DNA from 2 places in the Natranaerovirga pectinivora genome. Region 2 is predicted to be linked to the other one. Evidence: riboswitches for the same ligand, from Rfam matches in the RefSeq annotation. Region 2 holds a riboswitch; the other holds the start of a gene.

Region 1 (16,675 bases), on a different contig from region 2:
CATTATGCCTAATGGTATATCGGCTTCAGCAAATATGTATTATGTTAAAAATCCAAGTCCTTTGAATTTTATTACAGATATGCTTGGTTATAACTTATATTATGGATGGTATTATGAGGAAATTGAAAAATTAGATGAATGGTTTGATCAGTTTCACAAAGAAAATCCTGGGGTCAATTTAGGTATGTCGGAATATGGTGCGGACAGTAATTTAGCATTCCACTCAGACAACCCTAAAGTAAAAGATTATTCAGAGGAATTCCAATCATTATACCATGAAAAAACATATGCGATTATCGAATCTAAACCGTATTTATGGGGAAGTTTTGTATGGAATATGTTTGATTTTGGTAGTGATATACGTGATGAAGGCGGAACTAAAGGAAAAAATTGTAAAGGCTTGATTACTTTTGATAGAGAAATAAAAAAAGATGCATTCTATTTTTATAAAGCTAAGTGGTCTGATAAATTTTTTGTTCATATTTGTGAAAAAAGATACGTTAATAGAAGTGATGAAGAGATTACGGTTAAAGTATACAGTAATTTAAAAAATGTTACGTTATTTATCAACGATGTACAAGTTGGCTCATTAGAAGGAGAAACAATTTTTAGCTTTAAAAATGTTCCATTGCAAAAGGGTGACAATAAAGTTGTTGTAATAGCAAATCAAAATGGAAATGAATATCAAGATATGGCAGTCTTTGTAAGAAAAGACACCAAAGATGAATCTTATGTTTTTGTTGATCCCAATCCAGGACTTAATGTAGAAAATTGGTTTACTCAGGAGAAAGGTGAATTAGACTTTTTTCCTGAAGGTTATTATTCTATTAAGGATAAGATTGGTGATTTAATGGAAAGCAAAGAGGCTTGGAGGGTGTTAGAAGAAAAAGTGCCCCAAGTTGTTAAACGCTCCTCCCCAGGATCACCAATAACTTTAATGTGGGTCTTTGATAAAATGCGAAATCATTTTTCAGAAGAGGCAATTTTGGAGATTAACAGTCAGTTGATTAAAATTCCAAAAAAGTAAAATGTAAGAATAATTTCTATAAAATTACAATATTTATTTTTGTAAAAGGAATAAAGTAGTAAAAATAAAACAAACAAACAAAAATAATATTAAAATAATACTAGTATAAATTGTTTTATTCTATTGGAACAGGAATTAATGTGCTATAATATCGTTATATAATCAACTAGAAATTTATTACGGAGGTTAATTTATGCTATGGAAATAATAAAGAATGGTAAAAACGAAAAACCTTTAATCCGAGTAGAAAAATTAAGCAAGCATTTTGGTGTGACCATTGCTTTGAATGAAGTATCCTTTGAGATTCCCAAAGGGGTAATATGTGGATTGGTTGGAGAAAACGGAAGTGGAAAATCAACATTTGCTTCAATTTTTGCAGGGATAATCGAAGAAACAAAAGGTGAGATTTATTTTGAAGATAAATTATGGAAGCCTTGTGATGTTTTAGAGGCACAAAAAAATGGTGTTGCTATGATTGTCCAGGAAACAGGGACTATTGAAAATATAACAGTAGCTGAAAATATATTTTTGGGTCAAGAAATGTTGTTTTCTAATGGGCTTTTCATTAGTCGAAAAAAAATGTTTGCAGCAGCTCAAGAAATACTAGATGATCTTGAAATTAGTTCTTTTAGAGCAGACACACCAACCCATCGATTAGACATGCAGGGTAGAAAACTTGTTGAGATTGCTAAAGCTATGTACTGGAAGCCTAAAGTTTTTACTGTGGATGAGACAACAACGGTTTTATCTCATACAGGTCGACAATTATTGTATTCTTTAATGAAGAAGTTAACAAATAATGGAACAACAGTAATTTTTATCAGTCATGACTTGGAAGAACTTGAAGAACAGTGTGATATCATCAGTGTTTTGCGTGATGGAGAATTCGTAGGTACTTTGAAAAGAGAAGAATTTGACACTGACCGTCTTAAGCAGATGATGATTGGACGAAATCTGGAAGGCAATTATTATCATGCTGATGATGAAGGGTATTCTGATGAAGTGGTTTTGCGAGCGGAGAACATTACAACTTTGGAAGATCTTCTTTGTTTTAATATTGAGCTACATAAAGGAGAAGTCCTTGGAATCGGTGGATTATCAGATTGTGGTATGCACACCTTGGGAAAAGCATTGTTTGGTGCAGAAAAAGTCCTTGACGGTAAAGTTAACTTAGGAGATGGAACAGTCATCGATAATACAAAAACAGCAGTAGAACATAAAATGGGCTATATGTCTAAAAACAGGGATAAAGAATCTTTGGCGTTAAATGCTACGGTTAAGGAAAATATTGTAAGTATTGCTCACGATGTTAATCGAATGTTTGGACCTATCATTTCATTTAAGAAAGAAGCAGGCTATGCTAAGAAACAAATCAAAGATTTATCAATTAAATGTGCTTCACCAAATCATTTGGTCAGCACTTTATCCGGTGGTAATAAGCAGAAAATTGTTTTTGGAAAGTGGATGGGTGTTGATTCTCAAATTATTATTATGGATTGCCCAACAAGAGGTGTTGATATCGGTGTTAAAGCAGCAATGTATAAATTGATTTACGACATGAAGAAAAGTGGTAAGTCCATTCTGTTAATCAGTGAAGAATTACCGGAGCTTATTGGAATGAGTGATAGGATTATTATCATGAGAGATGGCGAAATAAGCGCAGAGATTCAAAGAAGTGAAGGATTTAATGAACAGAAGTTGATTGACGCAATGATATAGGAGGTAGAAATGAAAGCAAAGTTAATCCAATTAAATGAACAACAATTTTTTATTAGGATAGCACCAATTGTACTGTTGCTGGTTATGGGTATTGGGTTCAATATAGCGACAAACGGGAGATTCGGTAGTGCAAGAAATTTGAACTTAATTGTAACCCAGGCGATTATTGTCGCTACTGTAGCAACAGGGGCAGTGTTTATTTTCGGAACAGGGAATATCAGTATTGCTTTAGGAGCCACCACAGCAATAACGGCAGCAATAATGGCTAATGTTTATTTGATGACAGAATCTGTTGTGATCATGATTGTTGTTGCTATAGCCGTTGCTATATTAATTATGATAGTGACAGCAGTTTTAAGTACAGTATTGAAAGTGAGTGTTATGTTCGTATCCATTGTTATGATGGTACTGTTTCAAGCTATTCTTCAGACAATATTGGGAGCAGGAACTATAAGATTACCATATGCTATGACATCTGCATTGACAAGGGGGAACTTTCATTACTGGTCATTTATCGTTTACTTCATACTATGTGCAATTTTATTTCACTTTACAGGAATTGGAAGGTCTATTAAATTTATTGGATCCAATAACTTCTGTGCAGAACAAAGTGGTATCTATACAAAAAAATATTTAATGCTGGCGTTTATAATTTCTGGTGTTGGTATTGGGTTGGCAGCAATAATGACGAGTATTCGTACGGGAACAATAGGTGTTAATACTGCCTCAAGTCTAAATATGGATGTTGTTCTTGCCATTGTACTTGGAGGAATGTCCGTATTTGGTGGAACTAGATCTTACATATACGCAGGGGTACTTGGCGCTATAACAGTTACATTATTAAACAATGGATTGTTAATGGTGGGCGTTAGTCCAACTATTTTGCAATTAGTTAGAGGGATTATCTTTCTAACATTGATATTTGCAGGTCAAAAAAGACCTGACAGGTTACCAGACAAAGAAATATAATTTTAGGAGGAAAAGAAAATGAAAAAGAAATTAGCTTTTATAATGGCAGTATTAGTACTTGTTTTTAGTTTAGCAGGGTGTGGAAGTTCAGGAGAAACTCAAAATGAAGATTCCAATAACAATCAAGTTTCAAACAATAATGACACTAATAAACCTCAAGAGAATATTACGATTGCTGTTGCATGGAATTCCATGGATGCATCAACTCAAACAAGAATGAGATATTTGGAAAGTCACATAGGACCAGCATTAGGCATTGACTTCATATTTTCAGAAGCAATTTCTGATACGTCACAATTAATCACTTTTCTTGAAAACGCATATGCAGCAGGTGCTGACGGTTTCTTATCTTCAGTTACTGATGGTACGGAACAACTTGTGTCTAGAGCAGATGAGTTAGGTATTTATACGGCAGTAGTATCATCTAGGTTATATGAAGAAGTTGTTGAAGTGCCAACGTTTATGGGAGTTACTGGTATTGCTTTGTCTAGAGTTGCTAGCGCTTATGGTGAACTTATAGATTCACAATTTGATTCTGCTGAACCAGCAAATTTCATTATCGTTTCAGGTGGATCGGCAATGGGTGTATCCTCTCATAATGAGGCAACGAGATCAATGCTTGAGACACTTCGAGTTAAATATGACTTAACCTATGACCGTGATGTAGCGGATTTAGCAAGAACAAATGCAACATCACCAATTAGTACAGGCAGAGAAGATGTGAACATTACTATTGTTCCTGGTTTCTCTAATATGGATGGTTATTTATCTGGTGTTTCCAGTTTGCTTCAAACAGGTAGGTTTGATGCGATATTATCTGTATATGCAACAGTAGATACTTTTTCAACGGCTATTGATGAAGTTGAAAGAGCATTAGGAAAGAATATTAAAGTACTTTGTCAAGCAAACTTCGGTGAAAATACAAAGAGAGCTTTTGAAACGTTAGACTCAACAGGTAACCCTACTTTAGATGGTGCAATTATTTATGCAGGAACAGTAAATGATGCATATGGTGTTGTTCTTTTATACAACGGTATTACAGGTCATGGAGATGCTATCAAGCCAGAAGGTAGAGCTATTGTAATGGGACCAGCGCCATTGGTTGTTGCCAATGCACAAGAATATGGATTGTTATCACAATTAGATACACGTGACGATATGTATGTTTATACTGCTGATGAAATTAAGAATTTACTTAAAGTATATAATGAAGATGTTGATTATGAATTTCTTATGAATGTAACTGCTCAATTTTCAACAGATAATATTCTTGAGCGCCGTGGTTTAAAGTAAATCATTTGAGTAAAGGAGTAAGACTATGATGAAAAATAAAAAGAATATTTATAAAACTGCATATGTACTTTCTGTGCCATTGGTAGTAGGGCTTATAATGGAAGTAATTGTTTATATGCAGACTGGAGGACATCTGATTTCGTCAATGCTGGATATTAGAAACATCATTAGAGATTTAGGTGTAACAGCACTCATAGCCTTTGCATTATCCTTAAACCTTGGAAGCGGAAGATTTGACTTATCACTAGGAGCACAGCGATTAGTTGCCACCATTATTGGTGGTAACATCGCTTTGAGACTGGGATTCAATGGAATAGGCGTACTTATAATGGCTATTTTATTTGGATTGCTTGCAGGTTTTGTTGTGGGTATGATATTTATCACTTTCCGCGTACCACCAGTTATCTTAGGATTGGGTATGGCAATGGTTTATGAAAGTCTTGCATTTGCAGGTTCAAGAGGACTTGGGCTTCAGTTATTTGGTGCGCCAAATACTAGAATGCTTGTAAATCCTAATTTTACACTGATGGTCCTAGGGTTAGCTACCCTTTTTGTATTTGTATTATTTACATATACAAAGTTCAGATATGAGATGCAAGCAATGAGGGGTTCTCAGAAAATAGCAAAGACTTCAGGAATTAATGTGTTTAGGCATGTTGTAATTTGTTATACCATTGCCGGTGGATTGGTTGCTATTGCAGGGGTTTTAAGTGCAGCTATGGCAGGTGCGTTATTACCAACACTGGGTATGACAAGTAACAGTGCAGTTATTGCGATGACGTTCCCAATGTTTATCGGTACATATTTATCACGACGCAGTAATATAGCGCTTGGTATTATCAGTGCATCATTAACTATAAGGTTATTTGGTTTCGGAATGGTAGCATTACAGATTTCCACTGCTCTTAACACAACGATTAACATGATATTATTTATCGGTTTCCTTGCTTTTTTAGCTAATCGACATATCCCTGATTTACGAAAAAGAGAGAAAGCTAGAATCAAAGAAGCGAAAGCAAAAATAAAAGAAAGAAAAGAGCTTAGCTTAGCAAGCTAAGCTAAGGAGGTAACAATGGTCGATTTAAGAAAAAAACCATATCAACTCAATGATGAGCAAATTGAGTGGGTTAATCATAATTTAGAAACAATGTCTTTGGAAGAAAAAATCGGACAATTGTTCATTATGCTAAAAACTGAACCGGGTGTCAACGAAGCTAGGATTAAAGAGATCCTAGATAAATACCATCAAGGTGGTCTTCGTTGGCAAGGTGGTAATAAGGAAGCTGTTTATTTGCAAAATACGACTTATCAAAAATCATCTAGGATTCCTCTGCTTATTGCAGCAAACTGTGATGATGGAGGAATTGGTTGTCTTCCAAATGAAGGAACTTTTGTGGCTACTGCTGCTCAAGCAGCTGCAAATGAATCAGAAGAAACAGCCTATCATATGGGCTTGGTTTCTGCTCGTGAAGCAACGAGTGTTGGATGTAACTGGTTATTTAATCCTGTTGCAGACATATATATGAATTGGAGAAATACAATCGTAAACACAAGATGTTTTGGGGATAACCCTGAAACAGTTATAAGAAATACAAAAGCATTTATTAAGGGTGCTAAAGATGGTAATCCTAATATGGCTTGCTGTATTAAACATTTTCCTGGAGACGGTGTAGAAGAGCTGGATCAGCATTTGGTCATGGGTGTTAATGATTTGAGTGTAGATGAATGGAAAAGTACTTACGGCAAAGTATATAACGAATTAATCAATGAAGGTATTGAGTCCATTATGGTAGGACATATTGCGCTACCAGAGATGAGTAGAAAATTAAGACCAGGGATTAAAGATGAAGAAATTATGCCAGCTACTTTAGCACCGGAACTTTTGACGGATTTGCTCAGAGAGGAAATGGGGTATAATGGACTTCTTTTAACTGACGCAACCCATATGGTTGGTTTAGCAGCAATGAAAAAAAGGGAAGAAGCAATGCCCCTTGCTATAGCTGCAGGCTGTGATATGATACTATTTGCCAACGATATTGAAGAAGATATTGCGTTTGTTAAAAAGGGTATTGAAAATAATATATTAACAATTGAACGTTTGAATGATGCTGTTACAAGAATTTTAGGATTGAAAGCAAAACTGGAATTAATGAATCCTTCAGTAGCGATTCCTAATCCAGATTTAATAAATACAACAGTTAACACAGAGGAATATTTAGGTTTTAGAAGGTTAGCAGCTGATAGATGTACAACTCTTGTAAAAGATGCTGCTAAATTAATTCCTGTAAATCCATTAGAAAAGAAAAAGATTTGGTTGGTTTATGTTCAATCTGTACCAACAACCATTGAATACATACCGGATCCATCTCGACAAATAATGATTGAAGAGTTAGAACAAGCAGGTTTTGATGTAACATTGGCACCGTGTTTTTATGATTTGGAAGCAGAAAATGGACCAAACCCAATGAATATGGTTAAGATGCTTGGTAGAGGACCAAGGAAAGAGTTTCAGGAAAAATATGATTTGGTTTTAGTAGCAATCAATATTAAAGGATATGCTCAAGAAAACAATGTGAGAATTAAGTGGAGCCAGCATCATAGCCAAGAGCTGCCATGGTATATTCCAGAAGTGCCTACAATTGGCATTAGCTTGAACTATACAAATCATCTAATTGATATACCGCAGGTAAAGACCTTTATCAATGCATTTGGAAGTACAAGAGAAAACATAAAAGCTGTCGTTGAAAAAATGTGTGGAAAATCAGAATTTAAAGGTGAAGTAAAAGAACATTATTTCTGTAATCGCTGGGAAGCCAAATTATATGGGTGATTTGATGAAAAATAAATTTTTAGTATGTATCGATTCAGATGGTTGTGCCATTGATTCTATGACGATTAAACATAAAGAGGCTTTTGGACCAGCCTTTATTAAAGTATGGGATATAGACGATTCTAAAAAAAATACAATATTAGATCAATGGAATAATATAAACTTATATAGTCTAATGCGAGGGATTAACCGATTCCAGGGATTTTTGGCTATATTGACCCTACATCCAGAATTAGTTGATAATGAACAGCTGAACGTGTTCGCAGAATGGATAGAAACAACAAAAGCTTTGTCTGATGAAAGTCTTCGGGAGAAATATAAACAAACAGGGCTAGAGATTATGGGTAAAGCATTAGAGTGGTCCGACTTAGTTAACTCGAAGATAGAGGTATTGCCATTGGCTCAACCATTCGATGGCGTAATGGATACAATAGAGCTAATTAAATCAAAAGCTGACATTGCAGTAGTATCTTCAGCAAACTTTTCAGCTATAAAAGATGAGTGGCAAAAATGTGGATTATTTAAGTTAGTTGACTATTTCTACTCTCAAGCAGATGGCACCAAAAGTGAATGTATTAATAAGCTTATTGGAATGGGTTACGAGAGAGATAAAATGATTATGGTTGGCGATGCCCTTGGTGATTACAAAGCAGCTGAAAATAATCAAATATGGTTCTTTCCTATATTAGCGGCAAAAGAATCATTATCATGGATTGACTTAAAACATAAGTATTTACACCTGTTTCTTGTTCAACAATTTAATAAGGAAATTCAAGAGGACCTACTTTTGAATATGAAAAAAAACTTGTCATAGAGCTAAGAGGTGGTTGCAAAGCAATTACCTCTTAAGTTTTATCAGCACAAATAAAGATACTGTTTTCAATATGTTTCTTAGGACAAGAGGTATAAACTTGAGTAATTGGAGGTATTTTTTTATATGAGGATACTATTTAATAATAATGGCAAAAGGGATAAAGAAGATTTTTCAAAAATTGAGTCTGATCAAGTAGATTTATTAAGGTCAGAATTAGCGGTAACGTTAAATCAATGTTCTAAATTTAACGGGTTTGGAGAAGTATTATCAATAAAAACTTCTACACCTATAACTGATGACATCAATGAATTATTAGAAATTAAAACAGAACAAATCCGTGAACTATTTTTAGACACTTGTGAGATTATAAATGATCTTACAGAAATGAATTATATAAAGCAAATGATTGATTATATTACCAATCAAAGAAAAGAAATAAAGAAAATACATTTGAGTACTAATGAAATGAGCTCAGCTATTGAAGATGTTGCTTCTCAAGTTCAAACGTCAATGACGAAAACGCTTGATACTATTAATAAAGCTCAAGAATCTATACAATCCATTACAAAGACGTTTAAACATATAGAAGATGCTTACGATGAAATAATAGCATTAAAAGTAGAAATTCTAAGTCTTGTTACAGACATTAAAGATATTGCAAACATTAGTAAATTTATTAATGATGTAGCGGAACAAACAAATCTATTAGCATTAAATGCATCAATTGAATCAGCGAGAGCAGGTGAAAGTGGTCGGGGTTTTGCTGTCATTGCTGATGAAATAAAAAAATTAGCGGACAGTACAAAAATTTCAACAGGCAGTATCAAAGAAAAGATTGATAATCTTACAAATGAATTTTCTAGCGTTACACTTAAAATAGATGCTACAGCAAAAGTATTTGATTATTCAAAAGAAGCGATTTCAAATTCGAAATCAGCTATTGATTATATGGAATATAATCTAAATGATATTGGCACGTCATTTGAAGATATATCCTCTAGTATTGAAGAAGAAAGCGCAACAATGATTAGCATTGATGAGAAAATCAATGCATTGGAAGAAGAATCAAAATTATTAACAGAGGTATGCATGAGGACAGGACAAGGTGTTTATAACTTGAGCGAAAAAGTTATTAAGCATAGAAATAAAGCTGTACCATGGTATAAGAACTTAAATATGGAGCAGTCATTAGAACTTGCTGCTATTGAACATTCTACACTAAAATGGAAAGTTTATAATGTATTATGTAATTTTGCTAATATCTCAGAAAATGACATAGATAACCATACTGAATGCAATATTGGACGATACTATGAGTCCATTAAGAAAAATGGAAATCAAGAAGAACTTTTTTTAAAACTGTATCAATCACATAAAGAGCTTCATACCCTTGCAAAAGAACTTGTTGCTAATAATAACAAATATACAACTGATGAAATAAATTTAAAACTGAAACAATTAGAGGTGCATACACAAAATTTTAAACATTACAGTAAAGACTTTGCAATGAATATTAGAAGATAAGTAGATAATAGGCTGAGATAGTTTAGAAAAGTCTATGGTACACTTATTATGAAAAAACCATAATGGGAAAAAAATAAGGAGTATTTACATATGAAAATTAAAGAATCTATATTAAGTGGCGTTATTGGAGGAGGAATGGGATTGCTTATATCTTTTCTGATTAACTATTTCCTCTTACCTGTTCCACATAATGTATTGGAAAATGCAATTGGTAATGGTATAAGTGGTTTGATGAGTGGGTTCTTCGCTGGAGGTATAGGAGTGTTTGCCTACATATCTTCACAAGAAAAGAAGAAAATGACTAAGAGACGCAGGAATTGATAGAGACTATATCACCATATTACTTGAAAAGTATGATTTATAGATAAGGGCATTTTAGGACTTGCATTCCCTGTCATGGAACAGGGCTCTCTTATGTAGAAAGATAGAAAATTATCTACAATGATAAAGAAAGCACGACTATTTATTTGGTCGTGCTTCTTTATATATCGGCCCATTGTCAACCAGCTAAAGATTGTGAAGAGTTAAAGTAAAGTAAGTTCTTTGATATTGTGGAGAAATATCCTCTTTTTTTGAATTGTAATCTATCTTAGAATCTGATACACTTTAATCAGTTGTATACATTACTTTTAAGGAGGGGATTTCTATTATTGAAAAGAAAGATAATAATATGCCTAATCAAGTGTATACGAGATTAAAGGATGAAATATTATCATTAAAAATAAAACCAGGACAATCTATTGGAGAAATAGAGATTGCCAATAGATTCAATGTTTCTAGAACACCTGTCAGAGATGCGTTTAAGAGATTGGAATATGAAAATTTATTAGAAATAAGAGCTCACAAAGGAACAAGTGTAACTTTAATAGACATTAATTATATAACGGATATTATTTATATAAGGGAAAAGTTAGAGTTTGCAGTCATACAAGAGTTATGTAAGAATTGTACAGAAAACAAGCAGTTTCAATTAAATTTATTATTAACCAAACAAAACAAATTATTTGAGCAAGGGTATTCTCAAGAAGAGTTGGCAAGAGAATTTATTAAGTCAGATAATGAATTTCACGCTATGCTTTTCAAATTAGCCAATAAGGAAAATGTTCTATCTTTCATAACATCCATTAGCCATCATTATGAGAGGTTTAGAATGTTCATTAACATTATTGAAGAGAACATTCTTTATGAATTATTTGAAGAACATAAATTGCTTGCTGAATGCATTGTAACTAATAATATAGAAAAACTTCAAGAGGTTTTTAAAGAGCATCTTTATAATGGTATTCGTAAAAGTTCTGAGAAGGTTTTTGAGTATCCAGAGTATTTTACAGATATTAAGTAATAAACACGTACTAGATACCTGAATTTTTAGGTTGATAGTACGTATTTTTTTATTAAAAATACAGTAATGTATACATACATAAAAAGTCTTGTTTGTAGGATGAGTAACTGAGAGTCAAGGGAAAGAAAGAAAATAATTGACATATGTATACAAGAGTGATAAAATAGAGATATATTATAAAGTAATTACTAGTAATTATAATGTATACATATTTGAGATATAAATAATTGATAAAAATATTCTTTAAAATTAAGGAGGGAATCACAATGAAAATGACCTTTAGATGGTATGGCAATGATGATCCAGTTACGCTTAAAAATATCAGACAAATACCAAACATGTCAGGTGTAGTGACAGCAGTTTATAGCGTTCCAGCAGGAGAAGTATGGCCAGAGGAAGACATCCAAAAACTTAAAGAAGATGTTCAAGGCTCAGGATTGGAAATGGAAGTTATAGAGAGTGTCCCTGTCCACGAAGATATTAAATTGAGAAGAGGCAATTATCAAACATACATTGATAATTACAAAGAAATTATAAGAAGACTTTCAAAATATGGAGTGAAATGCATTTGTTATAACTTTATGCCTGTATTTGACTGGACCCGTTCTCAGTTAGATAAAGAATTAGAAGATGGTTCAAAAACATTGGTGTATTACAAAGAACAAGTAGATCAGATGGATCCTACAAAATTAGCATTGCCAGGATGGGATGCATCCTATACTCCAGCAGAAATGACAGAGCTCATTGATGCCTACAAAGCACTTGGAGAAGAAGGGCTATGGAGTAATCTTGAATATTTTATTAAGGAAATTATGCCAGTAGCAATAGAATGTGATATTAATATGGCTATTCATCCAGATGATCCACCATGGTCAATTTTTAATATTCCAAGAATCATTAAAAATGAAAATGATTTAGATAGATTTTTATCTTTATATGATGATACTCACCATGGTTTAACCTTGTGTAGTGGGTCATTAGGATGTGGGAAGTTTAATAATTTTGCCAATATGGTTAGAAAATATGGTGAGATGGGAAGAATTCATTTTGCTCATATAAGAAATGTAAAATTATTAGAAGATGGTTCGTTTGAAGAAAGTGCCCATTACTCTCCTTGTGGATCGTTAGATATCTTTGAAATATTAAAAGCATACCATGACGTTGGTTTTAAAGGATATATTAGACCAGACCACGGCAGAATGATATGGGATGAAACAGGTAAGCCAGGTTATGGTTTATACGATAGAGCCCTGGGATCTACATACATTACTGGGATTTGGGAAGCTCTAACTAAGATGAAAGGAGTGTAAGACTATGAAATTACCATTTAATATAGATTTAAAAGACAAAGTAGTGGTTATAACTGGAGCAGGTGGTGTTTTATGCGGAATGTTTGCAAAAGCATTGGCAAAAACAGGAGCTAAAGTGGCTTTGCTTGACTTGAATCTGGATGCTGCAACAAATAATGCCAATGAGATTATTGAAAACGGTGGCATTGCAAAAGGATACCAATGTAATGTACTGGATAAAGATAATATAGAAAAAGTCCGTCAAGAGATTAATGAAGACTTAGGAACCTGTGACATTCTTGTTAATGGTGCAGGTGGTAACAGTCCAAAAGCAACAACAGAAAATGAATTTTTTGAAGAAAAAGACTTGAACAATATGAAGACATTCTTTGATTTGGATGCAGAAGGTGTTCGATTTGTATTTGACTTAAATTATATGGGAACATTATTACCTACTCAAGTATTTGCCATTGATATGTTGAATAAAGAAGGTGCTAGTATCATCAATATTTCAAGTATGAATGCATTTACACCTTTGACCAAAATACCAGCATATAGTGGTGCAAAAGCAGCCATATCTAATTTTACACAGTGGCTAGCGGTACATTTTGCAAAAGCAGGCATTCGTTGCAATGCTATTGCACCAGGTTTCTTTATATCCAAACAAAATGAAAAACTATTGTTTAGTGAAGATGGTACACCGACTAAAAGATGTGAAAAGATATTAAGAAATACACCTGTGAACCGTTTTGGTAAAGAAGAAGAATTAATAGGAACCCTTCTGTATTTAGTTTGTGAAGAAGCGTCAAGTTTTGTAAATGGCGTTGTAATACCTGTTGATGGCGGTTTTTCTGCTTATTCAGGGGTATAATCAAAAGGAATGATTCTGCAGGGTGCAATCAAAAGAACCTTCCAATATGATTTTTCATAAAAAACTTTCCTCCTCGGAAAAAAGGATTGTTCTTTTGTGGTACAACCACCTCTGGTTTATATCAGAGGTGGTTATTTATGTTTTTTTATAATTATTCTAAACTGTAAAGGTGTAATACCTTCTTTCTTTTTAAAAAGCCTAATAAAATTACTTTGACTATTAAATCCAGAATCTATGGATATAGCAGTAATATTCTTATCGGTATAATACAATTGGTTTTTAGCAAAAGCAATTCTTTTTAAAAGGATATATTGCTTTATGGTAAAGCCTGTCACTTCTTTAAAAGTATGTAAAAGATAATACTTATCTAGGAAAATACTCATTATACTCTCTATATATCAAAATAAGTAAAGAGGATAAAGGGGATATAAATTCTATATGCCAAAAAACTTTTTTCTTCATATATAGAAAGTAACTTATTTAATAATAAAGTTTCTAAATTGACACTTCTAATAAAATCCAGTATGATAACACTAATATGCTTTATATCTATAAATAAGAAGAAATTCTTAGGAAGTTCGGTGAAAATCCGATGCAGCCACCGCTACTGTAATAACTACTTATATACAAAAACCACTGGGAAACTGGGAAGGGGTATATAGGGTTTGATGTTAGAGCCAGGAAACAGATAGATATAATACGTTGTTCTGAATTTCGGATGGAAAGGAAGATTTATTTTTATGTCTAAAAAAATAATGTTTCAAGGCACTGGCTCAACCGTTGGAAAAAGTCTTATAACGGCAGCCATATGTCGTATCTTAAATGATAAGGGTTACAATGTAGCGCCTTTCAAATCACAAAATATGTCCTTAAATTCTTACGTTACCCAAGATGGAAAAGAAATGGGACGAGCCCAAGTGGTACAAGCGGAAGCGGCTCGTATAGAACCTATGGTAGAAATGAATCCAGTATTATTAAAGCCTACAAGTGATATAGGCAGTCAAATCATTTTAAATGGCAAAGTCTTTAATCAGTTAAAAGCCAGTGACTACTATAGAAACAAAGAATACTTGATGACAGAAGTGATCAAGGCATTTAGAACACTTGAAGAAAAATACGACATCATTGTTATAGAAGGTGCTGGAAGTCCAGCAGAAATTAATCTAAGAAAAAACGATATTGTCAATATGGGTCTAGCAGAGGCCATAGACACACCTGTTGTATTAATAGGGGATATTGATAAAGGTGGTGTATTTGCCTCTATTTATGGTACCTATATGTTACTAAGCTCTTCTGAACAAAAAAGGATAAAAGGGTATATTATTAATAAATTTCGCGGAGACGTTACGCTACTTCAGCCAGGAATAGATATGTTTTATGAAAAACTACCGATACCATGCTTAGGCGTAATTCCATATTCAGATTTTCAAATCGATGATGAAGACAGTGTGACAACAAGATTTGAAAAGCCAAAAGAAGGCAGCATTCATATTGGTGTTATCAGGTTGCCTTATATGTCTAATTTTACAGACTTTACTGCGTTAGAACTTGAACAAGATGTCTCTGTAAAGTATTTAGCCACAAAGGATGATTTTGAAGAGATAGATTTACTGATTATTCCAGGAAGTAAAAGTACAATAGCCGATAGAATATATCTTCAGAACAGTGGGCTAGATGAAAAAATATATAGATGTCATAAAAAGAGAACACCTATTATAGGCATCTGCGGTGGGTATCAAATCTTAGGAAAAACCATAAAAGACCCCTTTGGTGTAGAAACAGAAAGAAAAGAAGTGAATGGTCTAGGATTATTAAATATTAATACGGTGTTAGAAGAAGAGAAAAAAACCATACAAAGAACAGGACAAATACTGGTCAACTTTGATAATGGGGGAAAGACACAAGGTAAAAATGTAGAAGGTTATGAAATTCATATGGGAAAAACAGAGCACCTTGATAATGAATCAGATTTTATTCTACTAGAAGAAGGGTTATACGACGGTTGTGTGAATCAAGAAGGAACTGTATTCGGAACATATCTTCATGGCATATTTGATTCTCATGAATTTAGAGAAGCTTTATTAGAACCGATTAGAAGGAAAAAAGGATTAAATCTGAACCCTTCAAGACATTATAGAGAATTAAAGGAAGAAGCTTATGATTATCTTGGAAAAGTAGTAAATGAATCTCTGGATATAGAAGCTATAATGAATATTATAGAATCATCCAATTAAGCTAGGTGACATATGGAAAATATAATTGTATTGATAAGTGTTATTGTAATGGATTGGCTATTAGGAGATCCATTAGGATGGCCTCACCCCATCATTTATATGGGGAAATTGATCCAGACATTAGAAAAAATCATCAGAAAGTACTTTGAAAACTTGTTTGTTGGTGGTTTCTTTTTACTGGGTTTATCTCTTTTTATCGTTCTAATAAGTGTTTCTATAATTTTAAAGGGATCAATGGTCATACATCCCTATTTCCATACCATAGTAACCATCTACTTGTTATACACTGGAATAGCAGCAAAATGTCTTCATACTGAAGTAAAAAAGGTCATAAAAGGGTTATATCAAAGTATAGAAGAGGGCAGAAAGTATCTGTCTTACTTAGTTGGAAGGGACACTGCAAACCTTACACAGGAACAAGTGATAAAAGGCGCAATAGAAACCACTGCTGAAAATACCATTGATGGTGTTATTGCCCCTCTATTTTATATAGGCATAGGGTTTTTAGTAGGCTACCCAATTCATTTTCTTTTTGCTTATAAACTGGTTAATACTCTCGATTCTATGGTTGGTTATATCGTAGAGCCTTATAAAGACATTGGGTTCGCATCCGCAAAAGCAGATGATATTCTTAACTATATACCTGCTAGAATTGGAAGTTTGTTTATGGTATTAAGTAGTTTATTATTAAAACTGAATTGGAAAAATAGTTGGAGAATCTTAGTAAGAGATAGACGAAATCACAAAAGCCCTAATTGTGGCT
Region 2 (16,675 bases):
TAGCGTAATTCAACTCTCTTTGAACTCTTTCTTCCTTATATATAACCATATTATCTCTTAGATAATCAAATCCATATTCATTGTTTGTTCCATAAGTAATATCACAAGCGTATGCTTCTCTTCGCTCTTTGTTCTCGATGCCATTAGTGATGACACCCACTGTTAAGCCAAGAAATTCGTGAACTTTTCCCATCCACTCAGCATCACGAGTAGCTAGGTAATCATTAACCGTTACAATATGAACACCTTTGCCTTCTAATGCATTCAAATATGCTGGTAATGTTGATACTAAGGTTTTACCTTCCCCTGTTTTCATCTCAGATATACGTCCTTGATGTAGAATAATACCACCCATAAGCTGAACAGGATAGTGGCGCATACCCAGAACTCTTTTTGCTGCTTCTCTAACAACAGCAAATGCTTCTATTAATATATCATCTAGAGTTTCATTATTTTGTAGACGTTTTTTAAACTCTTCCGTTTTATTTCTTAATTGATCATCTGATAGCTTTTCAAATTCAGGCTCTAATGCTTCTATTTTATCTACTAAAGGGAGAACTCTTTTGATTTCACGTTCACTATGAGTTCCAAAGATTTTATCTATAATCCTCATTTTACATTCACCTTCCAAATTTTGTTAACAATCTTTGTATTTTTTTATACAATTTTAATTGTACCATTTTAGTTATTAGTATTCAACAATTAAATCATGTGAAAATTTTAATCAGAAAGTCTTTATTTAAGTTTTATCTATTACTAAAACTTTTATGTATTGTCAGCCCTTTAATAAAATGAATATATTTTATTAGAATTCAATCCCTTTACGACTCTTTACTCCTGTTGAATAATAATGCTTAACTTCCTTCATTTCTGTTACTAGGTCTGCTTTTTCTATAAGCTCACTAGGACAATCCCTACCAGTTAAAACCAATTCCATTTTATTCGGTTTTTTTGCCATTAACTCTAAAACCTGTTCTAAAGTAACCATTTGATTTTTTAGGGCACCTAGAATCTCATCTAATATAAATATATCATAGTCATTTGATACCATTAACATACTCACTTTTTTGAATGCCTCTTGCAATTTTTCTTTATACTCAACCTTCTCTTCCAATGACAATTGCCAAAAGAATTTTTTATGTCCAGCGATTTGAATGATTTCAAAGGAACCCTCTAATTTTTTTACTGAATCTAACTCACTTGTGTGGTTTCCTTTTAAAAATTGAACCATTATGACTTTTAATCCATTGCCTACCCCACGAAGTCCTAACCCTAATGCTGCTGTGGTTTTTCCTTTACCATCACCTGTATAGATTTGAATATAACCTTTTTCCATATTATATCTCCCTTAATCTTTTAGAATAGTTAGCCGCTGCTTTTATAATATTAACTGCAATGTCCTTATTACTATAAAAATGTAGATGTGGGTACCCAGCCACACCATTGCCTTTTATGTAGCCACACTGGTATTGGTCTATTAATTCCCCTTTTCTAATTTTTTCTAAGTGATATACCATTGGATGATTGATAAAAGCCTCTGAATGGTGAAATTCATGTACTTTAAGAGATGTCCCTTTTTTTCCTAAAATACTATGAAATCCAAGGGTTAACCCTTTATAACCAAATCTTTTTAATCCCTTTGTCATTACACATTTTCCTTGAAGCCATCCTAACATTTTATAAGAAGTCCCATCCATATCTACTAATTCTTCACACAAATACATTAGTCCACCACACTCTGCTAAATATGGGATGCCTTCTTGTAATTTTTTCAGCAGTTCACTTTTCATTGAGTGATTTTCTTCTAGTGCTTTACCAAATACTTCTGGAAACCCACCACCAAAATATATAAAATCCATCCTTCTAGGTATGACTTTATCTTTTATAGGACTAAAAAAATGTAATGTTGCTCCTAATTCTTTTAGTAGGTCTAGATTGTCTTCATAATAAAAGTTAAAAGCTTCATCGTATGGAATGGCTATATGAATGTCTTCACTTATTATTTCACTTTTCTCCATAAACAATTCTATATTGTCTTGAGAAACATTTTTAGCCACTTCTATTAATCCATCTAAATCAATGTTTTTTTCAATGTCTTCTGTTAATAATTTTATTTTTAGGTCTAAATCCTCCATCTCCCAGCTAGGTACTAAGCCCAAGTGTCTTGATTTTATAGAACCTCTATTGTTTTTTTGTAAATACCCATAGCAAGTTACAGAAGTGTAGGTTTCAATGGCCTCTTTAAGGATGTCATAATGTCTCTTGGAATTGACTTTGTTAACTATAACACCTTTTAGATTAAGATCTGGGTCAAAGTCAACAAAACCTTTTACAAGGGCAGCAACACTTGTAGCAATACCACTCCCATCTACCACTAAAATGACAGGACAGGATAAAACTTTTGCTACACTTGCAGAACTTCCAACATCTGTGCTTTCCCCAGCTCCATCGTATAATCCCATTACCCCTTCAATAACGCCAATCTGGGCATCTTTCATATTTTTAATAAATAGTCCTTGAACCGTTTCATTGTTAAGCAAATAATTGTCTAAGTTACGACTTTTTTTGCCTGTAATATAAGAGTGATAGGCTGTATCTATGTAATCTGGACCTACTTTAAAAGGTTGAACAACCATTTTTTTAGACAGTGCTGCTAACAAACCCATAGTGACTGTTGTTTTTCCAACACCACTGCTTACACCTGCTATCATTATTCTTGGATAACTCATTTTACACCTCATCTTCTTTCCATAATGAAATTGTAATGCCTGCTATTTTCTGAACTGGTAAAATACATTTACCAAAACAAGACCCCAAATAGCCACAAGGTTCACTTACCGACTTTACCCCTATGGTTTTTTTGACAAATTCACTTCCTTGAAATTGATCTTCTACCTTTTTTATATCTTCAATAGAATGGATTTCTAAAGGTACTTTTAATGCCCTTGCCAATTGTTGCAACCCTAATTCTTCCTCTTTTATAGAAACTGTTGCCAGTTTTTTAATAGATTCATAAGGTAGCTTTATTTTTTCAAAGGATGCTTTTAATACTTTTTCTATTTCCTCTTTTGTTTTTCCCTTTTTGCACCCAATACCTACAACTATATCTTTGGGAATTAACCAAACAAAAGGTTTATTCATTTCTTTAGGCCCTTGTTTTGATATATATACGTAACCCTCTATTTCTGGGTACTCATCTGTTCTTTCTTCATTATCAATGAATATGTATGGCTTTTTTAATAGAATATTGTGTTTTTCTTTGTTGATTACCCCTATGGTTTTGCCTTCTAATAATAGTACTGTTAAGTCTTTTGCTTTTTTCATATCCTTAATAGCACAATGATTATGACTTGCAAAGGTATCTATTGCAACAATGCCATTTGTATCTGACGAAGTTGTGATAACAGGTGTTCCATTGATGTCTTTACCTATTTTTTCTGCCCAATAGTTGCCATTCCCAAGATGTCCTGATAATAGACTAATAATGTATTGGCCTTTTTCATCCATTACCAATACGGCCGGGTCTACCCTTTTATCTTTTATATAAGGGGCTATAACCCTTACAACGATGCCTGTTGCCATAATAAAACATAAAACATCAAAGGTTTGGAATAGTTTTTCAACCATTAGATTAAGAGAAGGTTTTATTGCCTGGGCACCTTGAGTAACATATTTTTCCATTGTATAAAGCTGTGCATCAGGGTATTGGTTTTTTAGCTTTAGCCCTAACTTTAGTCCCCCTTCTGTCAAGGTTAGGATTGCCATCTTTTTCATTGTATCCCTTCTCTCCTTATTCTATTACATCGCTGTTCTTTTTATTGCCCCTATCAATCCTTCTATGGTTTCATATACATTAGGGTATTGTACCAATGGTCGTTTTATCATTATGACCTCTACACCACAATGAAGAGCTGCTTCTATTTTTTCTTTTGTATGTCCAATGGTGCCACTTTCTTTTGTTAATAAAAACTTGGCCTTAATATGATCTAACATTTCTTTGTTCATTTTCATTGAAAAAGGCCCTTGAATGGCTATGATTTGCTTTGGCGTAAGTTTTAAGTTTTCAAGCTTTTTTATATTCTCTGTTATCGGAAGAACCCTTACAAAAACTCTTTCAATATTTTCTATACCTTCTAAAAATTTATCAATATGCCTACTCCCTGTTGTTACCAGTACATTACCTTCTCTTTTATTAATATATTCTCCTGCTTCATAATAATCTTTACACCAAATGACATTTACAATGTTATCCTCTATACTTGCGGGTCGTTCATACCGCCAATAATTTATATTTAAGGCCTTACAGACTTTTATGGCATTTTCAGATATGATCTGAGCATAGGGATGAGTGGCATCTATAATGTGATTGATTTTATATGCCTCACAAAAGGCCAAAAGTTCTCGTTCATCCATTTGCCCCCATATTACCTTTCCTTGAAAAGCTTCTTCTGCAATTAAGTGACCATAGTCTGTGGCTGTACTCATAATAATGTCTTTGGTATAAGCATACAATTCCTTGGCAAGTTTTAAACCATCGCTGGTCCCTCCTAGTAGTAAAATCATAAAGCATACCCTCTAGAAGTAACCATATAATCACCCAACCACTTTGTTTTTGAATTACCTATAATGACAGTGGAGAACATATCCACTTCCTCAAAAGGAATCTTCCCTAATGTGGTTCTAATGATCTTTTGTTCCTCTCTATAGGCTTGTCTCACAATACCCACTGGGGTTGATTCACTTCTTATAGCTAATAAAATGTCTACTGCTTTTCTTAAGTATTCAGGTCGTTTGCTACTTCTTGGATTATATATGGCTATTGTAAAATCCCCTTTAGCCGCATATTCAATGCGCTTCTCTATTGTTTCATAGGGGGTCATATAGTCGCTTAAACTAATGGTACAAAAATCTTCAACAATTGGCGCTCCTAACAAAGACCCACAAGCCATTGCTGACGTTACGCCTGGAATGATTTCCAAAGGTATTTTAGCTAGAAGATTGTTTTTATTAAGTAATTCATAAAGCAATCCTGCCATTCCATATACTCCCGAGTCACCACTACATACCATAGCAACTTTTTTTCCTTCTTGTGCCCATTCTATTGCTTTTTCACATCGATTTATTTCTTGTCCCATACCATTTTCGTAGATGTCTTTCTCACTAATAAGTGTTTTGATTTGTTGTACATATACCCTATACCCAACAATCCCATCACAATCTATAATGGTTTCTTTTGCTTTTAAGCTCATTCCTTGCAAATCTCCTGGTCCAAGTCCTATTGCATATATTTTACCTTTCACTTTTGCACCTCTTCATTCAGACTGTCTATAAACTTATAAACTTAGGATTTTTATTTAACTTACTATTTATCTTTTCTATTTCTATACATATGGGAAAATTTACTGTCATACAGTTTGGATAAGGTATATTGATCCTTCATAAAGTCACCTACTAATATTTGAGCAAATCGATTAATGCCTGCTTCTTTAATTTTTTTTGCTATATCTTCTAATGTTCCCTTAACTATTTTTTCATCTTCCCAAGTTGCTTTATAAATGACTGCTATAGGGGTATTAGCTTCATAACTTGTACGCAAATCTTTTACAACATCTTCAATAGCTTGAACCGATAAGAAAATAGACATGGTTGCTTTGTGTTTTGCCAATTCCACTAAGGACCCCCCTTCATTATTGCCTGTTCTACCAGCTCGTCTCGTTATAATCACTGTTTGCGAAACTCCTGGTAATGTTAATTCTTCTTTAATGGCCGCTGCTGCACCCAAGAAGGAACTTACACCTGGTATAACATCATAAGGAATATTATATGTACTTAATTCATCCATTTGTTCTCTTATGGCCCCATATAATGATGGGTCCCCTGTATGTAACCGTACGATTAACTTACTTGCTGCTGCCTTTGTTTTCATTACTTCTATAACTTCCTCTAAAGTCATGGTGGCACTATTGTATATTTCTACATCCTTTTTACAATACTCTAATAGCTGTTCATTCACTAATGACCCTGCATAAATCACACAGTCTGCTTTTTCTAATGCCTTTTTGCCTTTTACTGTAATAAGTTCAACATCGCCTGGTCCAGCTCCAACAAATAATACCACTATAAACACCCCTTTCTACTGAGTACTAGACTTAGATAGTCTTTGTTTTTTAATATATTTTCTTTAATGTCGGGGTCTATTTGGCTGTCTTCAAAACCACATCTTTTTATTAACACACTATTGTTTATAATTTGATGGGTGTTAAGATGGTCCAATACTCTATTTTCTCTATTGTATATTTTCATAAATGCAAAAGCATCGGATGCTTCTAAAACTTTACCTATTTTGTCATCTGTTGCATTCATAGGAATAATACTTAAAATTTCATCTTTTTCTACTAAAGGTTGATTAATCATTGCAGCTGATGCACAAAAAGATGTGATACCAGGTATGGTTTCAATTGGCATATCCTTTGACAAGGCTTTAATAATATAGCCATAACTGCTATATACAGACGGGTCTCCTAATGTAACAAAGGCAACATTTTTTCCTAATCCAATGTGTTTCTCTACTTCTTTAGCTGCTTCTTTTCCTGCTTCTATAAATATACTTTCATCTTTCACCATAGGAAAGTTAACATAGACATGTTCTAGATTTTCCTTTAAATAAGGTTCAATAATGGTGTATGCAACACCTTTCTTACCTTCTTTGGTTTGTGGTAATAATACAACGTCTATTTGAGATAGTATCCTAGAAGCCTTAATGGTTAATAGCTCTGGGTCTCCTGGTCCTACGCCTATTCCGTAAAATTTTGCCATCTTCTTATTCCTTTCTTTTCTACTGTTCAGCTGAAATGATATATATGGGATTTAACCCTTTCATCATCCAACCTACTTTGTGGTCATATCCTCTTGATAATTGGACTTGAATACAATTTATATTTTTAAAGTTATTTTTCTTAAGAAGTTGTAATATCTCATAACTACTGTTTAGTAAAATGGTGTTTGCAACAAATATCCCTTCTGGATTCAAATACGCTTTAGCATAGCCAATTATATGTTCTAAGTCTTTGCTACCTCCCCCTAAAAAAATCCTATCAAAGTTTTCTTTTGGAAGTATTTCTGGGGCTTTTCCTTGAATGGTTGTTATGTTCTTTACTTGAAATCTTTTCCCATTTTCTTGTGTTAAATGAATGGCCTCTTCCTTTTGATCCACAGCTGTAATCCAACCTTCACTGGCTCTTAAACCACATTCAATACTAACACTTCCTGTGCCACAGCCAATATCTAGTACCAACGAGTCTCTCTCTAACTGCAGTTTAGACAGTGTAATGGCTCTAACTTCTGACTTGGTCATAGGCACATCCCCTCTTATAAAAAGTTCATCAGGTATGCCTTGTACTGTTTTATTCCACATACTTTTCTATCACCACCACACATAGTTTTGAAAACTCTTTCTTCCTAAAGTCCTTAACTTTCCCTTGTGTAATTTTTTCATTCTCATAGGATAAATTTTCTCCTACAATCATTTTCCAATGCCCATATGCATCCATTATTGATGTTACAATACTAGATGGGGTATTTTTTTCATCTGTTAATAAAAAAACCCCTTGATGCTTTTCTATATAGGCGTCAACCTGGATATCTCTACCGTGCAAACTATATAATCCATAGCCTTTGTAGCTTCTTTTTAAACGACTAAATAGATACTGAAAAGAACTAATACCAGGTATGACTTCAATGTCTTCATCAGAAAAAAAGTTTTTTATATAGTCTAGTAGACTATAAAACCCTGTGTCTCCTGATACCAAAACCACTATTTTTTTATTATTCTCTTTTTGGATTGCCATGGTTTCAACAATCTCTTTAAGATTCCCTTCATAACATAAGGTTTCCTTTTTATAGTCTTGAAAGACCTCTAGATTTCTACTGCCTCCAATGAGTAAGTCCGCCTCTTCAATGGTCTTGTATGCTATTGGCAAAATATAATCTTTATGTCCTGGACCTATGCCAACAATTTTAATTCTGTTCATCTTTAAACATCTCCAATACAGAATTGCTTTTTGCCAGCAATTGATCCATACTAAATAATGCAACATGGACTTTTACTTGATCAAAGCAATAGGCTTCACAATGATCCACGATTTTACCTACCAGTAGTGGGTATATTTCTTTGTACCCTTCTCTTTCTATGATTGTCATCGCTTCTTCTGTGGTTCTACAATTCATAATCTCAATTAAATGTGGATTGGCCATTCCTAATAAAGCTAAGTTAGCTGTTAATATCTCCATTCTTGTTGAACTTATCCTGTTATGGGTATAGAAAGTACCTCCTGCTGGCTTGATTAACTTCCCAATATGTCCTGCGATTAATACGTCATCAAATTCTAAAGCAACACATAAATCTAATGCATACCCCAGGTAATTGCTGATTTTTATAAAGTTCTCTCCTTTATAATTGAAAAACGTTTCTATTAACTTCTCTCCAATATTCCCAGGGACTAGAACAACCTTTTTGTATCCTTTTTCTTTAATGATATTGAATTCTAATTTTATAGTATCTTTTAAGGCTTCTTGGGACATAGGTTCCACAATTCCTGTTGTCCCTAATATGGATAGCCCGCCTTCAATGCCAAGTCTTGGGTTAAAGGTCTTCTTAGCCAATGCTTCTCCTTTTGGTAACTCTATCTCTACCTGTACACCTTGAGGATATGGGATAACATGCCTTACTTCTTCTTGAATCATCTTCATAGGTGTGGGATTGATGGCACTATGTCCTACAGGTACTTGCAATCCTTTTTGAGTGACTCTCCCAACACCTTTACCACCTATAATGGTTACTTCTTCAGTTTCTTGGAAAGTCACTTTTGCAAATACTTCTATGCCATTGGTGATGTCTGGATCATCTCCAGAGTCCTTTATAATACAACACTTAGCTTCTGTTTCATTAAAAGTTGGTTTCTGTACGTCTAAGATTAATTGCCATCCTTTTGGGGTGTCTATTTTGATTTGATTACAAATGTCTTGATGGCACAACATCCATGCCGCCGCCTTTGCTGCTGCTGCTGCACAAGAACCTGTTGTATAGCCTGTTCTTAGTTTTTTGCCATCTTTATAAATATACTGGGAATTATTCTTCAATGGCTTTCACCGCTTCTCTTAACAAAGCATTCACTATGGCTACAGCTACTGTACTGCCACCTTTTCTCCCTTGAGATATAATAGAGGGTATATTACTCTCCCAAAGGGCCTCTTTTGATTCTTTGGCCCCTACAAATCCAACAGGTACGCCTATAACACCTCTTACATTATTTAGCTGTTTCTTTTCTAGGATTCTATAAAGGGCTGTTGGTGCATTGCCAATAACAAATAGTTTGTCTTGTGGCAAGTCTAAAGCTATGTCTACTGCCGCCATTGATCTTGTTATCCCTTTTTCTTTAGCCATATGATAGGCTTCTTCAGTACCAACAAAGGAATGCATGGTTATATTCAGTTCCTTTGCCAATGGTTTGCTTATACCTGCTTTTATCATCTCTGTATCAGTCACAATCATACAACCTTTTTTCATAGCATTCAAAAGTGTTTCTTCTACCTTTTCTTTAAATAAAAGAATATCTTCATAATCAAAATCTGTGGTTGTATGTATGACCCTTTTTATAATGCTAAGTTTTATTGGCTCTAATTCTGTGTTTTTCATTTCACTGTGAATGATTTTAAAGCTTTGTCTTTCAATTTCTTGTGGGTTCTCAATATAGTTATACACACATATCCTCCTTACCTGATAAGCTTTTCCACATATTTCACATACATTTCTTGTATGAGTGGATTCTCCCCTAGCCCTTTTAAATAACCTTTTACCTCATATCCTAGCTCTAATAAACATGTCTGCCAAGAATCTTCCTTATTGCTTATTAAATCATTTAAAGCGTGGTCTCCAGCCACTAATAAAAAGGGCATTAATGTAACACTTCTATATGCTTTTTCATTTAATTCTAATAGAATATCTTCTAAACCATCTTCTATGGTTCCTACGATGAAAGGCAGTTTCATATCTCTTAACTTTTCTTGTAACTCTATATAGCATTGGTTTGCTTTATGTTCCGTTCCATGTCCTGCTAATAGAACAATTTCATCTTCTTTTAATGGTGGGCATTGGGCTTTTAATCCATCAATAACTCTTTCATAATCTTCTTCTGTATAGAGAAGGGGCTGACTTAAAACAATCCTAACGTCTTTTTTATCTACCTCATCAATAATCTCTTTGATTTTTTCATATTCAAATCCTGGAATAATATGCAAGGGTTGTACAAAGATTTCTTTATACCCTAAATGAATGAGTTTTTCTAAGGCTTCTTTTGGATTTTGGTAGATGATTCCTTCTTTCTTTAACTTTTCTATAATTCTATAAGATGTGAAAGCACGATCTATGTGATAATTAGGGAATGCTTTTTCTATTTTTTCTTCAATAGGTTCTATTGCCTTTTCCCTTGCTTCTTTATAACTGCTTCCAAAGCTAACAACTAATATTGCTTTTTCTTTTTTCATGTTATTCTCCTTCTAACCATTTAAAATCTAATGTTATTATTTTTACTTTATGAAAAAGATACCATTCCAAAAACACAGAAAACCTCTCAACAATTTGTTAAGAGGTTTATCTATCAAAAATCAGCATATTTTTTATATACCATGTCTGATTACACCCCTCCATCGCTCGTAGAGATTTGGTGCATAATATTAGGCAGGTATTCTGACTCTGGTTCATCAACTTTTTACGCCTTCCCAATCTTTCAGTGGCATTAATGTAAAAAGTCTCCCCATTACAGCGGCGGGACCGTACAGGAATTTCACCTGTTTCCCTTTTAATCTTAAGAACACTCTATCTTAAGAACCTAATATCATACGATTTAGTTTTATTATAAGGTATCAAATAATGTATTATATGTCAATTTTTTCTTTAAATGCTTCAATATAATACGCTAAAAAGAGCGTTGAATGCATCAACGCTCTTTGTTTACTCTCTAGAATTCTGGTTCAATTAATCCATAAGAATTGTTTTTTCTTTTATAAACAACATTCACTTCATCAGATTCACTGTTTCTAAATACAAAGAAGTTATGTCCTAATAATTCCATTTGGAAGCAAGCTTCCTCTTCGTCCATTGGTTTTACTGCAAATCTTTTTGTTTTTAATATTTTTATATCATCATCAATTGGTTCTTCAACTTGTTGTAAGAATTCTTTTTTGAATGATCCGCCTGAGTGATGTTTATCTATAATTTTTTTCTTATACTTAATAAGTTGTCTTTCAATAATATCAACAACATTATCAATAGCAGCATACATATTCGTATCTACTTCTTCGCCTCTGATAATTTGACCTTTTACTGGAATAGTCACTTCAATAATGTGTCTTTCTTTTTGAACACTTAAAGTGATTTGAGCTTCCGTATCAGGAGTAAAAAAGCGCTCTAACTTCCCCAACTTATCCTCGATTGCGTTTTTCAGTGCCTCTGTCATTTCAATATTTCTTCCACTTATAATATAGCGCATACTATCAACTCCTTAAATATCTTTATGTATAAGAGTATTCTTTAACTCTTATTATATTATTCTCCATATAATTAAAAAATCCTTCTTTTTTTTTACATTTTTTTATATACAGGAAAGAATTAGTAATTATTATACCTAGGCCTTCCATTGTATTAATTATTAACATAAATAAATTTTGTCAACATAAATATTGTGGATAATGTGGATAACATTGTTAATGGAAAGATTTTTAAGGGTTTTTGAATTAAATTAATGTGGATATATTAATTACCCCTATATTTTATGTTAACTTTTTGTTAATTTTTTTCCCAGCTTATATGTAGTAGTACTTATTGTAATATATACTAATACTTTTTATACATTTATATAGATTAAGAGTAATTTGAATAAATCAATAAAAAATAAAGGTGTAAGATTTTTTGTAATCTTACACCTTCATTAAATTAAACTGTATTTTTTCTAGTACTTCTCTTTCTTAGAATAATGAGTGTGTAATAAATGATGTGCTTTTTCACTCATTGGTTTTCCTAAGTATGTTTCGTACAATTCTTTTACTGCAGGATTTTCGTGTGATTTTCTTAAGGTTAAGTTTTTCTCTTCTGAGTAAATAGATGCGGTACGTTTTTTAAGAACATTCACATCCCCATGATGATATGGTTGACCTGCGCCGCCAATACATCCTCCTGGACAAGCCATTACTTCAATGGCATGAAGATTTCTTGGATTGCCATCCTTGATTTCATCTAGTAAATCTCTAGCATTCCCTAGTCCATGGGCTAAGCCTACATTTAAGGTAATGCCTCCTAAATCAACACTAGCTACCCTAAGGCCATCAAATCCTCTTACTTGTTCAAACTCTATCTTTTCTAAGGTTTTCCCCGTTTTAATTTCATAGGATGTTCTAAGGGCTGCTTCTAAAACCCCACCTGTAACGCCAAAGATTAAACCTGCACCAGTGGAAATCCCTAGTGGATTATCGTATTCTTCTTTTTCCAACTCTTTTAAGTTAAGGTTAGCTCTTTTAATTAAGTGAGCCAATTCTCTAGTAGATAAAACGATATCCACATCTGGATTACCTTCTACGCTAAACTCTTCTCTTGATGCTTCAAACTTTTTAGCCAAACAAGGCATAATAGAAACCACAACTAACTTTTCCCTTGGTATTTCAAGTTTTTCTGCAAAATAAGTTTTTGCAACGGCACCAAACATCTGCTGTGGTGATCGGGCTGATGATGGAATATCTATTAATTCATGGTACTGACTTTCTATAAAGTTCACCCAAGCTGGACAGCAAGATGTTAAAATAGGTAACGCTACCTCTTCTCCTGCTAAGTACTTATCCAGTCTACCAAGTAATTCTGTTCCTTCTTCCATAATGGTTAAATCTGCAGCAAAGTCCGTATCAAATACATAGTTAAATCCAAGTCTTCTTAAGGCAGCTACCATTTCTCCTGTTACAACAGTACCTGGCTCTAACCCAAAGGCTTCGCCTAATGCTACTCTTGTTGCTGGTGCTGTCTGAACCACAACAACTTTTTCAGGATCTGCTAAGGCTTCTACTACTCTCCACGTACTATCTTCTTCTGATAATGCCCCTACTGGACAGACTGCAACACATTGACCACAGTGGGTACAAACTGTATCTTCTAATTTTTCATCAAATGCAGGTGCAACAACAGCATCAAAACCTCTATTGATACCTGATAATACCCCTACGGTCTGAACATTATTACACATGGTTTCACATCTTCTACACATAATACATTTATCCATTTCTCTTATTATAGAAGTGGTATATTCTTTTTTATATGTAGACATTGAATTACCTGTTATATTAATGTTTCTTATCCCCATTTTTTCTGAAAGATCCTGTAATTCACAATGTCCCGATTTTGAACAGGTCAAACATTCTTTTGGGTGATCAGAAATCAATAATTCTACTACTGTTTTTCTAGCATTTAACACTTTTATAGAATTTGTTCTAATTACCATTCCATTGGTAACAGGGGTTGCACAAGCAGGTGCAAGATTTCTTCTTCCTTCAACTTCTACAACACACACACGGCAAGATGCTGATTGATTAACCATTTTTATATCATGTAAATCCAAGTGACATAGTGTTGGAATGTGTATTCCTAGTTTTTGAGCGCCTTGAAGGATTGTGCTTCCTATTGGAAGTTCTACTTCTTTTCCATCTATTGTTATTTTAATATCTGACACAGTATACACTCCTTTTCTTTTTTACTTTGTTTATCCCGAGATGATATACTTATTTCTTAAATATGGCTTTGAATTTACATTTGCTCATACAAGCGCCACATTTAATACATTTATCTTGAATAATGACATGGGTCTTTTTAACTTCCCCTTCAATGGCATTGGTTGGACAGACTCTTGCACATAGTGTACAGCCAACACATTTGTCTTCTTCTATAATATATTTTAATAAGTTTTGACACTGGCCTGATGGACAGGTTTTATCTTTTACATGGGCAACATATTCATCCCAAAATATGGCAATTGTTGATAACACTGGGTTTGGTGCTGTTTGGCCTAACCCACATAAAGCCGTGTCTTTGATGACATAACTTAATCTTTTTAACTCCTCTAAATGTTCCATAGTCCCTTTACCATCACATATTAGTTCTAATAGTTCTAGCAAACGTTTTGTTCCAATACGACATGGGGTACATTTGCCACATGATTCTTCTTGGGTAAATTCTAGATAGAATTTAGCAACTGCTGGCATACAATCGTCTTCATCCATAACAATCATACCACCTGATCCCATCATAGATCCTTTGGCAATTAAATTATCAAAGTCAATATGTGTGTCTAAGTCATCACTGGTCAAACAACCTCCAGATGGTCCTCCTGTTTGAACCGCTTTAAACTTCTTACCATCTTTGATACCACCACCGATATCATAAATAACTTCTTGTAGCGTGGTGCCCATAGGCACTTCGATTAGTCCAACATTATTGATTTTTCCTGCTAAAGCAAATACTTTTGTTCCTTTAGACTTTTCTGTTCCAATAGAAGCATACCAGTCCGCCCCTTTTAATAAGATAATGGGTATATTGGCATAGGTTTCTACATTATTAACATTTGTAGGTTTTCCCCAGAACCCACTTTCAGCTGGAAATGGTGGCTTTGTTGTTGGTTCCCCACGTTCACCTTCCATAGAATGAATAAGGGCTGTTTCTTCACCACAAACAAAAGCCCCTGCTCCAAGGGATATCTCAACATCAAAATCAAATCCTGAACCTAAAATATCTTCCCCTAATAACCCATACTCTCTTGCGTCATCAATAGCCTTTTGCAGTCTTTTAATGGCTAAAGGATACTCTGCTCGAATGTATACACGACCTTTAGTAGCACCAATAGAATAACCACAAATGGCCATGGCTTCTAAAACGCTATGAGGATCCCCTTCTAAAATGGATCTATCCATAAAAGCACCTGGATCTCCTTCATCTGCATTACATACAACATATTTTTGATCTGCATCGTATTTACTTGCAAACTCCCATTTTAAACCTGTAGAAAAACCTGCTCCCCCACGTCCTCTAAGGCCTGAATCTTTTACTACTTTTATAACTTCACTAGGTGACATTTCTGTTAGGGCTTTACCTAATGCTTGATAGCCATCCCTTGCAATGTATTCATCAATAACATCTGGATCTATTAATCCACAGTTTCTTAATGCAATTCTCATTTGTTTTTTATAAAAATCCATTTGACTGGAATCAGAAATTCTTTTCTTAGTTTCTGGATCAATATATAATAATCGCTCTACTTTTCTACCTTTAACAATATGTTCACTTACTAACTCTTTTGCATCCTCTGGTTTTACTTCGACATAAAAAGTATTATCAGGTAATATTTTTACAACAGGGCCTTTTTCACAAAAACCAAAGCAACCTGTTTTCAATACTTGAGCTTCTGTATCCATATTATTTGCCGCTAATTCAACCATTAAATTACCTATAATATCATCAGCCTGAGCAGATTTACAACCTGTTCCCCCACAGACCAATATATGTGTTTTATAATTAGCCATATTTCAGCCTCCTCACTTATTCTATTGTTTTGTGGGTAATAGGTATAATGCCATCTACTAATTCACCCATTTTAATATGTTTTTCTAATATTTCTTTTGCCTTTTCCTTCGTTACATCCCCATACACAACAGGCTCTTGGCCTGGTATGGTTACTTCTATGGTTGGTTCTGCATAACAATAACCCATACAACCTGTTTGAGTCACCACTACATCATCTATATTCTCTTTAGCCAATTCTTCAATAATATAATTCATTACTTCTCTTGCACCAGATGCAATACCACAAGTAGCCATTGCAATCTTTATATGGGTGAGGTTTTGGATATTATCCCCTTGCTCTCTAATGCTAATTTTTGATTTTACTTCTTCTTTTAATTTTTTTAATTCTTCTAAAGATTTTATTTTTCCCATACTAAAACCTCCTAAGCATTTATTTATACTCATCTAATATATCTTTTACCATCTCAACAGTTACCCTACCATATACTTTTTCTCCAACCAATACGACTGGTGCTAATCCACAAGCACCAACACAACGAAGGGCTTCTACTGAAAATTTTCCATCTTCCGTTGTTTTGCCTATTTCCACTCCTAATTGTCTTTTAAATTCATCTAAGACTTTTTCAGCCCCACGAACATAACAGGCTGTTCCCATACAAACTGAAATATTATGTTCCCCTTTTGGCTCCATTGCAAAATAGGAATAAAAACTTACAACCCCAAATACCTTAGCTGTTGGTACACCTAATTTTCTACCAACAAAATATTGAACCTCTTTTGGTAAATACCCGAATATTTGTTGTGCTTTATGTAAAACACGAATCAATTCTCCTTTTGTACTTACTAAAGAATCAATGAAATCTTCTAATTCTTTAAACTTTGCATCAGAAAGCTGTTCATTGGATACCATTCAAATTCCTCCTTGTTATAATTCTTTTTTATTGATATATTTTTAACTTATTATTACCTACTTAATTGATTAATAATTGATTCAATGGTAAATTCCTCTATATCTAAAACACCTTCACAAATACCAATATATCCTAATTCATGGGCGTCTGAGGA

Evidence for each region. Region 2 has a riboswitch for cobalamin ahead of EDC18_RS11120 (sirohydrochlorin cobaltochelatase). Riboswitches for the same ligand answer to the same signal wherever they lie in the genome.
Region 1: another riboswitch for cobalamin. It lies ahead of EDC18_RS05950 (cobyric acid synthase); the one in region 2 lies ahead of EDC18_RS11120 (sirohydrochlorin cobaltochelatase).

Annotation. Positions count from the first base shown of each region.
Region 1 is NZ_SMAL01000003.1:269,180-285,854, reverse strand. It holds gene EDC18_RS06015 (glycoside hydrolase family 2 protein) at 1-1,027, shown strand, start outside; gene EDC18_RS06010 (sugar ABC transporter ATP-binding protein) at 1,226-2,746, shown strand; gene EDC18_RS06005 (ABC transporter permease) at 2,756-3,715, shown strand; gene EDC18_RS06000 (hypothetical protein) at 3,734-5,008, shown strand; gene EDC18_RS05995 (ABC transporter permease) at 5,124-6,065, shown strand; gene EDC18_RS05990 (glycoside hydrolase family 3 protein) at 6,081-7,838, shown strand; gene EDC18_RS05985 (HAD family hydrolase) at 7,843-8,652, shown strand; gene EDC18_RS05980 (methyl-accepting chemotaxis protein) at 8,776-10,176, shown strand; gene EDC18_RS05975 (hypothetical protein) at 10,267-10,497, shown strand; gene EDC18_RS05970 (GntR family transcriptional regulator) at 10,847-11,518, shown strand; gene EDC18_RS05965 (mannonate dehydratase) at 11,785-12,828, shown strand; gene EDC18_RS05960 (SDR family oxidoreductase) at 12,833-13,678, shown strand; gene EDC18_RS05955 (helix-turn-helix domain-containing protein) at 13,810-14,061, opposite strand; cobalamin riboswitch at 14,211-14,386, shown strand; gene EDC18_RS05950 (cobyric acid synthase) at 14,419-15,912, shown strand; gene cbiB (adenosylcobinamide-phosphate synthase CbiB) at 15,925-16,675, shown strand, end outside.
Region 2 is NZ_SMAL01000008.1:24,029-40,703, forward strand. It holds gene secA (preprotein translocase subunit SecA) at 1-613, opposite strand, end outside; gene EDC18_RS11065 (cob(I)yrinic acid a,c-diamide adenosyltransferase) at 806-1,336, opposite strand; gene EDC18_RS11070 (cobyrinic acid a,c-diamide synthase CobB) at 1,338-2,729, opposite strand; gene cbiG (cobalt-precorrin 5A hydrolase) at 2,731-3,774, opposite strand; gene cobK (precorrin-6A reductase) at 3,799-4,563, opposite strand; gene cobJ (precorrin-3B C(17)-methyltransferase) at 4,560-5,300, opposite strand; gene cobM (precorrin-4 C(11)-methyltransferase) at 5,363-6,118, opposite strand; gene cobI (precorrin-2 C(20)-methyltransferase) at 6,118-6,816, opposite strand; gene cbiT (precorrin-6Y C5,15-methyltransferase (decarboxylating) subunit CbiT) at 6,836-7,414, opposite strand; gene cbiE (precorrin-6y C5,15-methyltransferase (decarboxylating) subunit CbiE) at 7,404-8,030, opposite strand; gene cbiD (cobalt-precorrin-5B (C(1))-methyltransferase CbiD) at 8,017-9,138, opposite strand; gene EDC18_RS11115 (precorrin-8X methylmutase) at 9,128-9,760, opposite strand; gene EDC18_RS11120 (sirohydrochlorin cobaltochelatase) at 9,772-10,542, opposite strand; cobalamin riboswitch at 10,718-10,905, opposite strand; gene hpf (ribosome hibernation-promoting factor, HPF/YfiA family) at 11,016-11,546, opposite strand; gene EDC18_RS11130 (NADH-dependent [FeFe] hydrogenase, group A6) at 12,006-13,766, opposite strand; gene EDC18_RS11135 (NADH-ubiquinone oxidoreductase-F iron-sulfur binding region domain-containing protein) at 13,816-15,609, opposite strand; gene EDC18_RS11140 ((2Fe-2S) ferredoxin domain-containing protein) at 15,626-16,021, opposite strand; gene EDC18_RS11145 (NADH-quinone oxidoreductase subunit NuoE family protein) at 16,041-16,520, opposite strand; gene EDC18_RS11150 (PHP domain-containing protein) at 16,574-16,675, opposite strand, start outside.